DNA from 3 places in the Paenibacillus sp. J22P51 genome. Region 3 is predicted to be linked to each of the others. Evidence: riboswitches for the same ligand, from Rfam matches in the RefSeq annotation. Region 3 holds a riboswitch; each other region holds the start of a gene.
The links. Region 3 has a riboswitch for thiamine pyrophosphate ahead of thiC (phosphomethylpyrimidine synthase ThiC). Riboswitches for the same ligand answer to the same signal wherever they lie in the genome.
Positions count from the first base shown of each region.

Region 1: linked by a shared signal. The riboswitch ahead of AC58QC_RS21115 (thiamine phosphate synthase) and the one ahead of thiC (phosphomethylpyrimidine synthase ThiC) in region 3 are both predicted to bind thiamine pyrophosphate.
Region 2: linked by a shared signal. The riboswitch ahead of AC58QC_RS19685 (ECF transporter S component) and the one ahead of thiC (phosphomethylpyrimidine synthase ThiC) in region 3 are both predicted to bind thiamine pyrophosphate.

Region 1 is NZ_JCAUAZ010000010.1:194,622-197,900, reverse strand. Features, by position in the region: gene AC58QC_RS21130 (thiazole synthase) at 1-99, opposite strand, end outside; gene thiS (sulfur carrier protein ThiS) at 104-307, opposite strand; gene thiO (glycine oxidase ThiO) at 291-1,514, opposite strand; gene AC58QC_RS21115 (thiamine phosphate synthase) at 1,515-2,135, opposite strand; TPP riboswitch at 2,281-2,379, opposite strand; gene hflK (FtsH protease activity modulator HflK) at 2,508-3,279, shown strand, end outside.
Region 2 is NZ_JCAUAZ010000009.1:114,516-117,794, forward strand. Features, by position in the region: gene AC58QC_RS19680 (ABC transporter ATP-binding protein) at 1-1,324, opposite strand, end outside; gene AC58QC_RS19685 (ECF transporter S component) at 1,329-1,925, opposite strand; TPP riboswitch at 2,064-2,174, opposite strand; gene AC58QC_RS19690 (methyl-accepting chemotaxis protein) at 2,247-3,279, opposite strand, start outside.
Region 3 is NZ_JCAUAZ010000001.1:1,143,265-1,146,543, reverse strand. Features, by position in the region: gene thiC (phosphomethylpyrimidine synthase ThiC) at 1-1,384, opposite strand, end outside; TPP riboswitch at 1,478-1,587, opposite strand; gene AC58QC_RS04540 (AbrB/MazE/SpoVT family DNA-binding domain-containing protein) at 1,716-1,952, opposite strand; gene AC58QC_RS04535 (helix-turn-helix domain-containing protein) at 2,497-2,625, shown strand; gene AC58QC_RS04530 (Gfo/Idh/MocA family protein) at 2,652-3,279, shown strand, end outside.

The DNA.
Region 1 (3,279 bases), on a different contig from region 3:
ACTGATATCCACCGCTTGTTTTTGAATCTGAAAATCAGGGAACTTCCCCGTACCTAGCAGTAAACGTGAACGAAACTCATATGGACCGATTTTTAACATGTATTTATCCTCCTCCAACGAAATGAACGATCTCAATTCTGTGTCCTTCTGCAAGCTCAGCTCCAGCGTGATCCTCTTTATGTAAAATGGCTGCGTTATGCTCTACCACGAGCATTTTGTCGCTTAAATCGAAGTGTGCCAGCAGCTCCACAACGGTCCGAATCGTATCGGGCACGTCTACTTGTTGACCATTAATGTGCAGTTTCAAATCTTATCAATTCCTTTCCTGTGGCTGAAAATACGTCCTCAACCTGATGACTCACTCGCGTGGTCTCTGGGGAAAAATCAGGGCTGAAGGCATCCTGCCAAGGGGCTAACGATTGTATCCCTTGTTCACTTGCGCCGTCTCCGCCCACAATCCAATCAGCCATCACCTTCCCGGTGATCGGGCTCAGCAAAATCCCGTTACGGTAATGACCGCACGCTGTATACAACCCCTCCACCGTCGGCACCTTGCCGATGTAAGGCAGTCCGTCGGCTGTCTGCGGGCGCAGCCCCGACCAAGCCTTCTCCCACTCTGCGTCGCCGAGTGCGGGCATCAGCCCCCTCGCGCGTTCCATCAGCTCGGCTAAGCCCGAGAGCGACACCTTGCGGTCATAGCTGTTCGGCACGACCGTCGCGCCGACCACCAGCCGTCCGCCGGCTTTCGGAACGATATAGCACCCTGGTGTGAACAGGGTTTTCTTCAATAAAGGCTTCGGCGTCCTAACGGAGAAGCACTCGCCTTTCACGGGATACATCGGCAGATCTATGCCGATGCTCCCAAGCAGCTGACCGCTCCACGTGCCTGCGGCGACGACGACATGGTCGCTGTAGAGCGGACCGGCGGCCGTCAGCACGCCGATGACGCGCTCCTGCGCGGTCAGCAGCCCTTGCACCCCGGCGAACGGTTGCACGTTCGCCCCAAGCACTTGCGCAGCCTGCGCGAATGCCGCCGCAAGCAGCGGAGCATCCACCTGCCCATCCTCGGGCAGGTACAGGGCTCCGCGCGTCGCACCGCTCAGCGCGGGCTCTATCGCCGTGGCTTCAGCTGCGCTGAGCCACTGGGCCTTCTCGCCCACGGCGCGCTGGAGCTTCTCTCGCGCGCGCAGCTCTTGCTCTTGAACGTCGCTGAGCGCGACGTTCAGCAGCCCCTCACGGACGAGACCGATGTCGATGCCCGTGAGTTCTCGGAGTTCCCCGCTTAGCTGGGGGAACATGGCACGGCTTTGGCGCGCCCACTGGAACAGAGCGCCCGTGTCTTCCATCTCGGACTGCGCGCCGAGCATGCCCGCTGCAGCTGCCGAGGCTTCTGTGCCGAGTTGGCCCCGCTCAAGCAGCGTGACGGACCGCCCACTTTTTGCCAAGTAATACGCAATGGATGTACCGATAACACCACCGCCAACGATGATAACATCTGATCTATCTGCTGACATTTAACTCACCTCTATCTGCCTAAGCTCATCGTGATAGGCCTGTGCGGCTCCGAGAGGATCAGCCGCTTCCCATATTCCGCTCATGACTGCGATGCCAGAGGCTCCTGTATCCAGAACAGACCTTACTCTCGCAGGCGTCATCCCGCCAATCGCAATCACAGGAATGTTAATGTGATTAACCAGTTTGCGTAATTGCTCTAAGCCTCTAGGCGGCGCTCCCCGCTTCGAATTTGTCGCAAAGATATGACCGAACATGACATAGTCGGCTCCCTCTTTTTCACGCCATTTCGCTTCATCCGCATGATGCACAGAAATTCCGATACGCTGAATCCCCTTGCACAACTCATCCTGAATAACAAGCGATGGCGTCGTGCCTGGAAGCTGAAGCCCCCCTGTCTGTAAAGCTAGAGCGATGGAAGGAAACCCGTTGACGTACAGACTTTTGGCAGGAACCCCCTGCTCTAATAAGTACTGCACTCCGATGAAAATCTCATCCAAGGATTTCGTTTTCTCACGAATATGAATCGCCGTGACATACGGGTAAATCTGAACCGCAATTTTCGCCAGTTCAGACCACGTAAGCTTCCCGTCCGATATGACATGCAGCTCTTTCTCCGACACCTACGACCCACTTCCTCTCCACCAACCATCACTTGTGCTCATAAGCAAACAAACCATCCTGACATCGCCTTTAAACACAAAAAAACCACTTTCCTCAAGAAAGTGGTTGTAGGCTGCCTCATCATATACAACTATTAAATCGGCTCCAAAGCTCGTTCCACTTTCCTCCGCTGGCATAAACCAGATCAGGTTCAAAGGGTTCAGTCTACACTGTCTCAGCCTCTCGGCGCCCCTAGGGATTCATTCGTATTCAATTACTAAATATCATAGCATGACAGCCAAGTCTTGGAAATAACAATTTTCCTATTGAAACCATTTCCAAAACTCCCCGTATAGCATATCAGTAAATCTTATATTAAAGGGGTGTTTTCAATGGAACCATTTGTACTGCCAGAACCCGATCGACGAAGACCAACCTCGCTCCCGCCAGGCTTGGTGACCAAAATCATAATCGGCCTTATTATCGTTCTCGTCCTCATTTTTGGTAAGTCCACCTTCTATACGGTGCAGGAGCATGAGAAGGCGGCCATTTTGACATTAGGCAAATATACGACGGAGAAGGAAGCTGGGCTTCACTTCAAACTCCCATTCCCGATCCAACAGGTGATTGTACTGCCTGCCAAAAAGACACAGCGTATCCAAATCGGCTTCCGTGAAGCCAATGGTAAAATCACACCCGTCGAAGAAGAAGCGATGATGATTACGGGGGATGAAAATATTTTATCCGCTGATGCCGTTGTGGAGTGGAATATCAGTGACATGCGTAACTACTTGTACAACATTGATAATGCCGAACAGTTCCTTCGCAACTCCGCAAGTGCAGCGATTCGTTCAGTTATCGGCGCTACGGCGCTCGACTTTGCCATTACAGAAGGAAAAACAGAGGTCCAAGGCAAGGTTAAAGAACGGCTGATCGAGATGCAGACCAAATATCAAACAGGCATCCATATTGTCGATTTGAAGTTCCAAGATATCGAGCCGCCAGCGGGCGATGTGCAAAATGCTTTTAAAGATGTCACCAACGCACGCGAAGAGAAAAACACGAAGATTAACGTCGCGACCAAATACGAAAATGATATCCTTCCTAGGGAGCGAGGCAACGCTCAAGCACTTATTGAGAATGCCGAGGCACAGAAGAAATCAC
Region 2 (3,279 bases), on a different contig from region 3:
CGGAGGCCACACTGAGCCTACGCTTCTGGCCCATCGAGAGCTGGAAAGGGTGCCGCTCGCGCAGCGCGAGCAGGTCGTACTCCCGGAGCAGCAGCTCGGCCGCTGCCCACTGTCCGTTCCTCGGCTGACCCTCTGGCAAGCCATAGGCCAGCTCCTCCTCTACGGAGTTCGTGACGAACTGGAACTCCGGGTTCTGAAACACAAAGCCGACTTGCTCCGCAAGCTGCTCGACTTTGTTGCCCTTCACACCCGCGATCACACAACTTCCGCGGGTCGGAATGAGCCGCATGATCGCTAGGAGCAGCGAGCTTTTGCCTGCACCGTTGGCACCGACAACGGTGATCCAGTCTCCTGGATATACGCTAAAGTTATCCACAGAGGTCCTGGTCTGCCCGCCGCGAAGCCCCACGAAATCTTGAAAAACCATAACGGGCTCAATGGACTGAGCGCTTTCTGGCGCTTTCCTTGGGTCGTCTACCCTCAAAGACGCTAGTAAGTTCTCGTCAGCAGCTCCCTGATGTTTCACTCTCGCTTTCTCTTGATTGATCCCCTGTTCCAGCTCTCCCTCAACAGCTCTAGTCCCTTGCTCCTTGGCATAATCCTCCCACACCTCGGGATACCAAATGCCATATTCCCTCATTTGTGCTTTGTACATCTCGAACATAGCACGTGGCGATCCATCCGCTAAAACCCTACCCTCGGGTGTCAGGATGATCAACCGATCGAGCAGATCCAGCATGCCGCTAATTTTGTGCTCTACGATGAGGAGGGTTTTGTCCCCGCTAATTGTCCGAATCGTGTCCCATACCTGCTTCGTGCCCTCTTCATCCAGCAGCGCCGTGGGCTCGTCGAGAAAGAGTACCTCTGGCTCAAGCGCCAGTACGCTAGCAATCGCTAGGCGTTGCTTCATCCCTTGAGACAGTGTGCTTATCAGCGTGTGAGCATTAGGCACCTGAAGCCCGACCAAGTCCAAATAGTACCGAATGCACATAGGCATCTCTTCCCGCGGCACTTCCTGATTTTCCAACACGAACGCGATCTCTTCGTCGATATAGGGCATACAGAACTGCGTATCTGGGTCCTGAAACACATAGCCCCACCGGCTAGGTCTGCGAATCTCATCCGCCTTGAGCGGCAGCTCGATCATGTCGGGTACGATTCCACTCAGTACTTGAAGCAGGGTCGATTTCCCGCAGCCGCTAGGTCCCAGAAGCAGCACCTTTTCACCGGGCTCGACGGAAAAGGAAACCCCCTGAAAAATCAGGGGGGCGTCATCGCCAGGATATTTTAACCTTAGGTTGGTAACGCTCATTCCCTCACTCATCTTGTTACCCCAGCACGTCGTAATCTTTTTTGGACACCGGACGAATCAGATTCAGCACACCTGTGCGAGACAATGCGCTCGTTAAATAATACGCGAACACCCCAGCAATCAAGGCGCTGCCCAGTAGACGCAGGCTAACAAACAATATGTAATTCCAGAAAGTAAGCTGATCGATATACCCATAGTACGTATCCACAAAAATGGACATAATGGCCGATGCAAATGCTGCGAGTATCGTTACCCCTACATTCGTGCGACGATAGCGGAAAGCAGCAAATATCAGCTCCGCACCAAGCCCTTGAAGCAAACCAAACACGAGCGTCGCCACTCCCCAATGGCCGCCATACAACGCCTCAATCGTTGCTGCCGCCACTTCTGCCAACAGGGCAACCCCAGGCTTACGAATGACGAGGAAAGCGAAGGTTGCGGCCATGAACCACATCCCGTAGCTTAACTGCTCCGCATGTATTCCTAGCGGTTTCATCAGATCATACAACGGTCCCCAAATCCGATAAATCACACCGAATACCGCCGATATGACAATTGTGATCAAAATATCGGTCAGCTTTAACCCTTGTTTACTTGCTTCCTTTTGCGCCATCTTCTACTCGACTCCTTTTCCCAAATCCATATTTGTCAATGAGATAGGCGAACACGCCAACCTTGGATACATGGTCCCTTTCGCCCCCTAAGGGACAAAAAAAGCCCACCGGATTAACGGCAGGCTTGAACATTCGTGCATAAAAAGCACATAAGGTCTCTACGCTGGCATTATCCAGATCAGATTAACGGTCAGTGGCATAGGGCCACTATCTCAGCCTGACTTCATCAAGCACCCGTGTTGCTATTCATTTGGCTTAACTGTAGCGGATTAGCCACCTTTTGGCAATCCTTTTTTTCCCAAAAGGATTTCGCGCAACGCTTACTTTTCGATCAGATGCTTCAGATCCTGCGTTAACCCGCTCAATTGACGGATGCTGTCCACAATATCCTGTACGCGATGCTGCTGTACTTCAGCGCTTGCCAGTACCTCCTGAACGGAAGCTGCCGACTCCTCTGTGATCGCTGCAACGGACGTCATCTCTTCTGCGACACGCTGTGAGGAAACTTGCAATTGTTGATTCATGCGCTGCAGATGCTCTGCTTGCTCCATGACTTCCGCTGTATTCGTGTTGATGACCTCGAACAATTGGCTTACGCTATCTGTCGATTTCTTACCTGATTCTACGGCTGTAATCCCAACGGCAACCTTCTCAACGGCTGTCACGACTTTAGCCTGAATCGAGCCTAGGATTTCCGAAATATCGGTCGAGGCGATGTGTGCATTTTGCGCCAGCTTTCGAATTTCGTTAGCCACAACGGAGAAGCCTTTCCCGTGCTCGCCTGCACGCGCAGCCTCAATGGAAGCATTCAACGACAATAAATTCGTCTGATTCGCGATCTCGGCAATGGTGGAAACAATGTTCCCAATTTTCACGTTCTCTTCGTTCACTTCATTCATGATGTTGGAGGTCTCGGTGACGATAACGGTAATATCATTGATTTTGAGCGACAAATCTTTCATCTGGGTCTTGCCTTCATTCGTCATTCGCGCCGTATCCCGAGATCTGCTGCTCATTGTATTCGATGCCGCAGTGGTCTGTTCAACCGTCTCATTCACATGCTGAATGGCTGAAGTAATATCGTTAATACTAGATGCTTGTGATTCAATACCGATGGTAATTTCCTGAAAAGCAGCAACCACTTCCTCAGTAATTCTACCTGTCACAGCGGCGTTCTCTTGTAAGTTTCCACTTGATGTACCCAGCACTTCTGTCGTCGTACGCACGCCTGATAGCACTTCGTCTGTTTTGGTCCGTGATAGCTCAGATTCTTTCGCGCTTTTGGCAACGTTCGTAAGCATTCTTGTCCCGATTTGGCCTTGACCGATGAGAGTCATGATCGTGAGCAGATAA
Region 3 (3,279 bases):
CCAAGTGTTCTTTGGGTGTTACATAGCAGAGCATGGCCGTTCCAAACCAGCCAATCATCGCTGCGCCAATGGCCGACGTGATATGGTCATAACCCGGAGCAATATCTATTGTAAGTGGTCCTAAGGTGTAAAAAGGAGCTTCGTTACAAATGTCAAGTTGTTTATCCATGTTTTCTTTGATTAAGTGCATTGGCACGTGACCAGGGCCTTCTACCATGACTTGTACGTCATGCTCCCACGCGATTTTGGTTAGTTCACCTAAAGTTTCTAGCTCTGCAAATTGGGCTTCATCATTAGCATCTGCAATGGACCCCGGGCGTAAACCGTCGCCTAGTGAAAAGGATACATCGTAGGTTTTCATGATGTCACAAATTTCTTCAAAGTGTGTATACAGAAAGTTTTCCTGGTGGTGAGCGAGACACCAGGCTGCCATAATGGATCCACCGCGTGAAACAATACCTGTTATCCTCTTGGCAGTAAGAGGAACATAACGCAGTAGAACACCTGCGTGAATCGTAAAGTAATCTACACCTTGCTCCGCTTGTTCAATTAGTGTGTCACGGTATACTTCCCATGTTAAATCTTCTGCTTTTCCATTCACTTTCTCTAGTGCTTGATAAATAGGTACGGTACCAATAGGAACAGGGGAATTACGAATAATCCATTCCCGGGTGGTATGAATGTTTTTACCCGTAGAGAGATCCATAATATTATCAGCGCCCCAGCGAGTAGCCCATCTCATTTTTTCCACTTCTTCTTCAATGGAGGACGATACAGCAGAGTTTCCTATATTCGCATTGATCTTCACGAGAAAGTTACGTCCAATAATCATAGGCTCACTCTCAGGGTGATTAATATTTGCGGGGATAATCGCTCTACCACGAGCGACTTCGTCTCTCACAAATTCCGGAGATACATTTTCGCGAATCGCGATATATTCCATTTCGGACGTGATGATACCTTGACGTGCATAATGCATCTGGGTTACATTACGACCTTTTTTCGCTCGCATAGGGTGACGATGTAAGCCTGGAAAAACCTCAGTAACGTACTCGCCCTTGGAATATCCGTTATCTTCCGGTTTAATCGTTCTTCCTTCATATGTTTCAACATCGCCGCGTTCTACAATCCAATTTAAACGATTAGGCCCAATACCTTCACGAATATCGGTTTGGATCTCCTCATCTGTATATGCGCCACTCGTGTCGTAAACACGAAAAGGAGCGTTTTCCTGTTCACCATAGGCTCCAGTGGTAGGATTCAAAGTGATTTCACGCATAGGGACCCTAATGTCCTTTCGTGAGCCCTCGACATAAACTTTTTTACTTCCCGGAAAAGAGGATGTTGATGAAGCGACGTTTTCTTTACTTGTTTCCATTTCCATTTTATTCCTCCTATTAGTTGATTTTGATCAAGCGGAGGATTCATGCAGCGAAAAAGAGACCGCATCTATATTAATAGAGGCGGTCTCCTGGTATACAAAGAGATCTTGTGTTCCTCCGCTGGCATTATCCAGATCAGGTTTAACGGTCGATAGTTATAACTATCCTCTCAGCCTGGTCTCACCAAGCTCCCGTGACTATGCACTTAGATATAAAATCTACAACTAATTCCCAAATTTTGCAATGGTTATTTTGTGAAAAAAAGCCCATCAGGATCATGGAACATCCCTGAAGGGGCTTACTGTTGACTGTGTGCCTTGCTTACGAGAACTGCTAAACAATCCCATCAATACAATTGCCGCAAATGAGCTTCCCTTTGAAATAGGTCATATCCTCAAAATTACCACAGAACACACAAGCAGGCATATATTTCTTAAGCGTAATACGTTCAGGATCCACATAAACCTCGATGGCGTCACCGATCTCAATATGGAGTGTCCGTCGCAGCTCAATTGGCAGAACAATCCGCCCCAGCTCGTCTACTTTCCTTACAATTCCCGTTGATTTCACACGTTAGCCCCCTCTTCGTCATTAACGAATTACCTTCATCACCAAGTCACTGAGCCTCTATTTCTGTATATACTTCTATTCCACATTTGCACTCAAATTCCTTTTATTTACTGAATCTCTTTTAGAGGAGGAACCCATGTCTTTCACCCTGCTGAAAGCGAAAAAAATGTAGCCTGTGGCAATTACCGTCAATGGTGGACGGATTGCTGAAGTGAAGCAGTTTGCTGAGTCACTCGCAGGGGGAATTGCCGATTGCCGCCCCAGGCTTGGTTGATCTACAGATCAATGGGTATGCGGGCTGCGACTTCAACCAGCTTCCATTACACGCGGAAACGGTTAGTCAGATTATCCGCCTGCTCTGGGGGGGACACTTTACACGCCTTCACACAAGGGTTGTTCTATTCCGCCAATTGGCATATGCTTGAATGAAATATGGCTTCGGACAGGTGGTAATCGTATGAACATGGAGAAGGGAATGTCCTATTTTCAACCGCTACTCCAGTCACACGCTGAAGCAGCCCTTGCATAGCTCATTCAGCGCAATATGCATACGATTACCCAGATTGGCTTTCAGGTCGGGTTTCATCATCTCAGCCATTTCATCCGAACCTTCAAAAAACGAACAGGCATCACGCCTACTGAATATAAGAAAACATTTGGACATACACCCTGAATCCATGAAAGAAAGAGGTAGTTGCGATGACTAAGAAAATTGTGAAGGTAGGTATTATTGGGCAAGGCCGCAGCGGGCGCGATATCCACGGTAATTTGCTCGTACAGCTTCCGGAGCATTACCGGATTATGGCGGTTGCCGACTCTATACCGGAGCGTCAGGAGCTTGCGACGAAAGAATACGGCTGCCATGCATACGCGTCCTGGGAGGATATGGTGGCTAATGAGGAGCTGGATCTGATCGTCAATGCCTCCCCGAGTCATCAGCATTTTCCGATTTCGCTGGAGCTGCTAAATCGCGGACTGCATGTCTTGTGCGAGAAACCACTGGCCAAGTCACCCGAGGAGGTGGACCAGCTGATCGAGGCATCCGAGCGCACCGGCAGCATTTTGGCGGTTTTCCAGCAGTCCCGTTACCAGCCAGCCTTCGTACAGCTTCGTAAAGTCATCGAATCCGGCGTGCTTGGACGCATCGTACAGGTTGATTTCAGTCTAAACGGCTTTGCACGCCGCTGGGATTGGCAAACACTGCAGAGCAATAATGGTGGAAGCCTGATGAACACCGGACCTCATCCGCTCGATCAGGCGCTGCAGCTGTTTGGGATAGATGAGCACCCAGAGGTCACTTGTATCATGGACAGAACGAATACCTTCG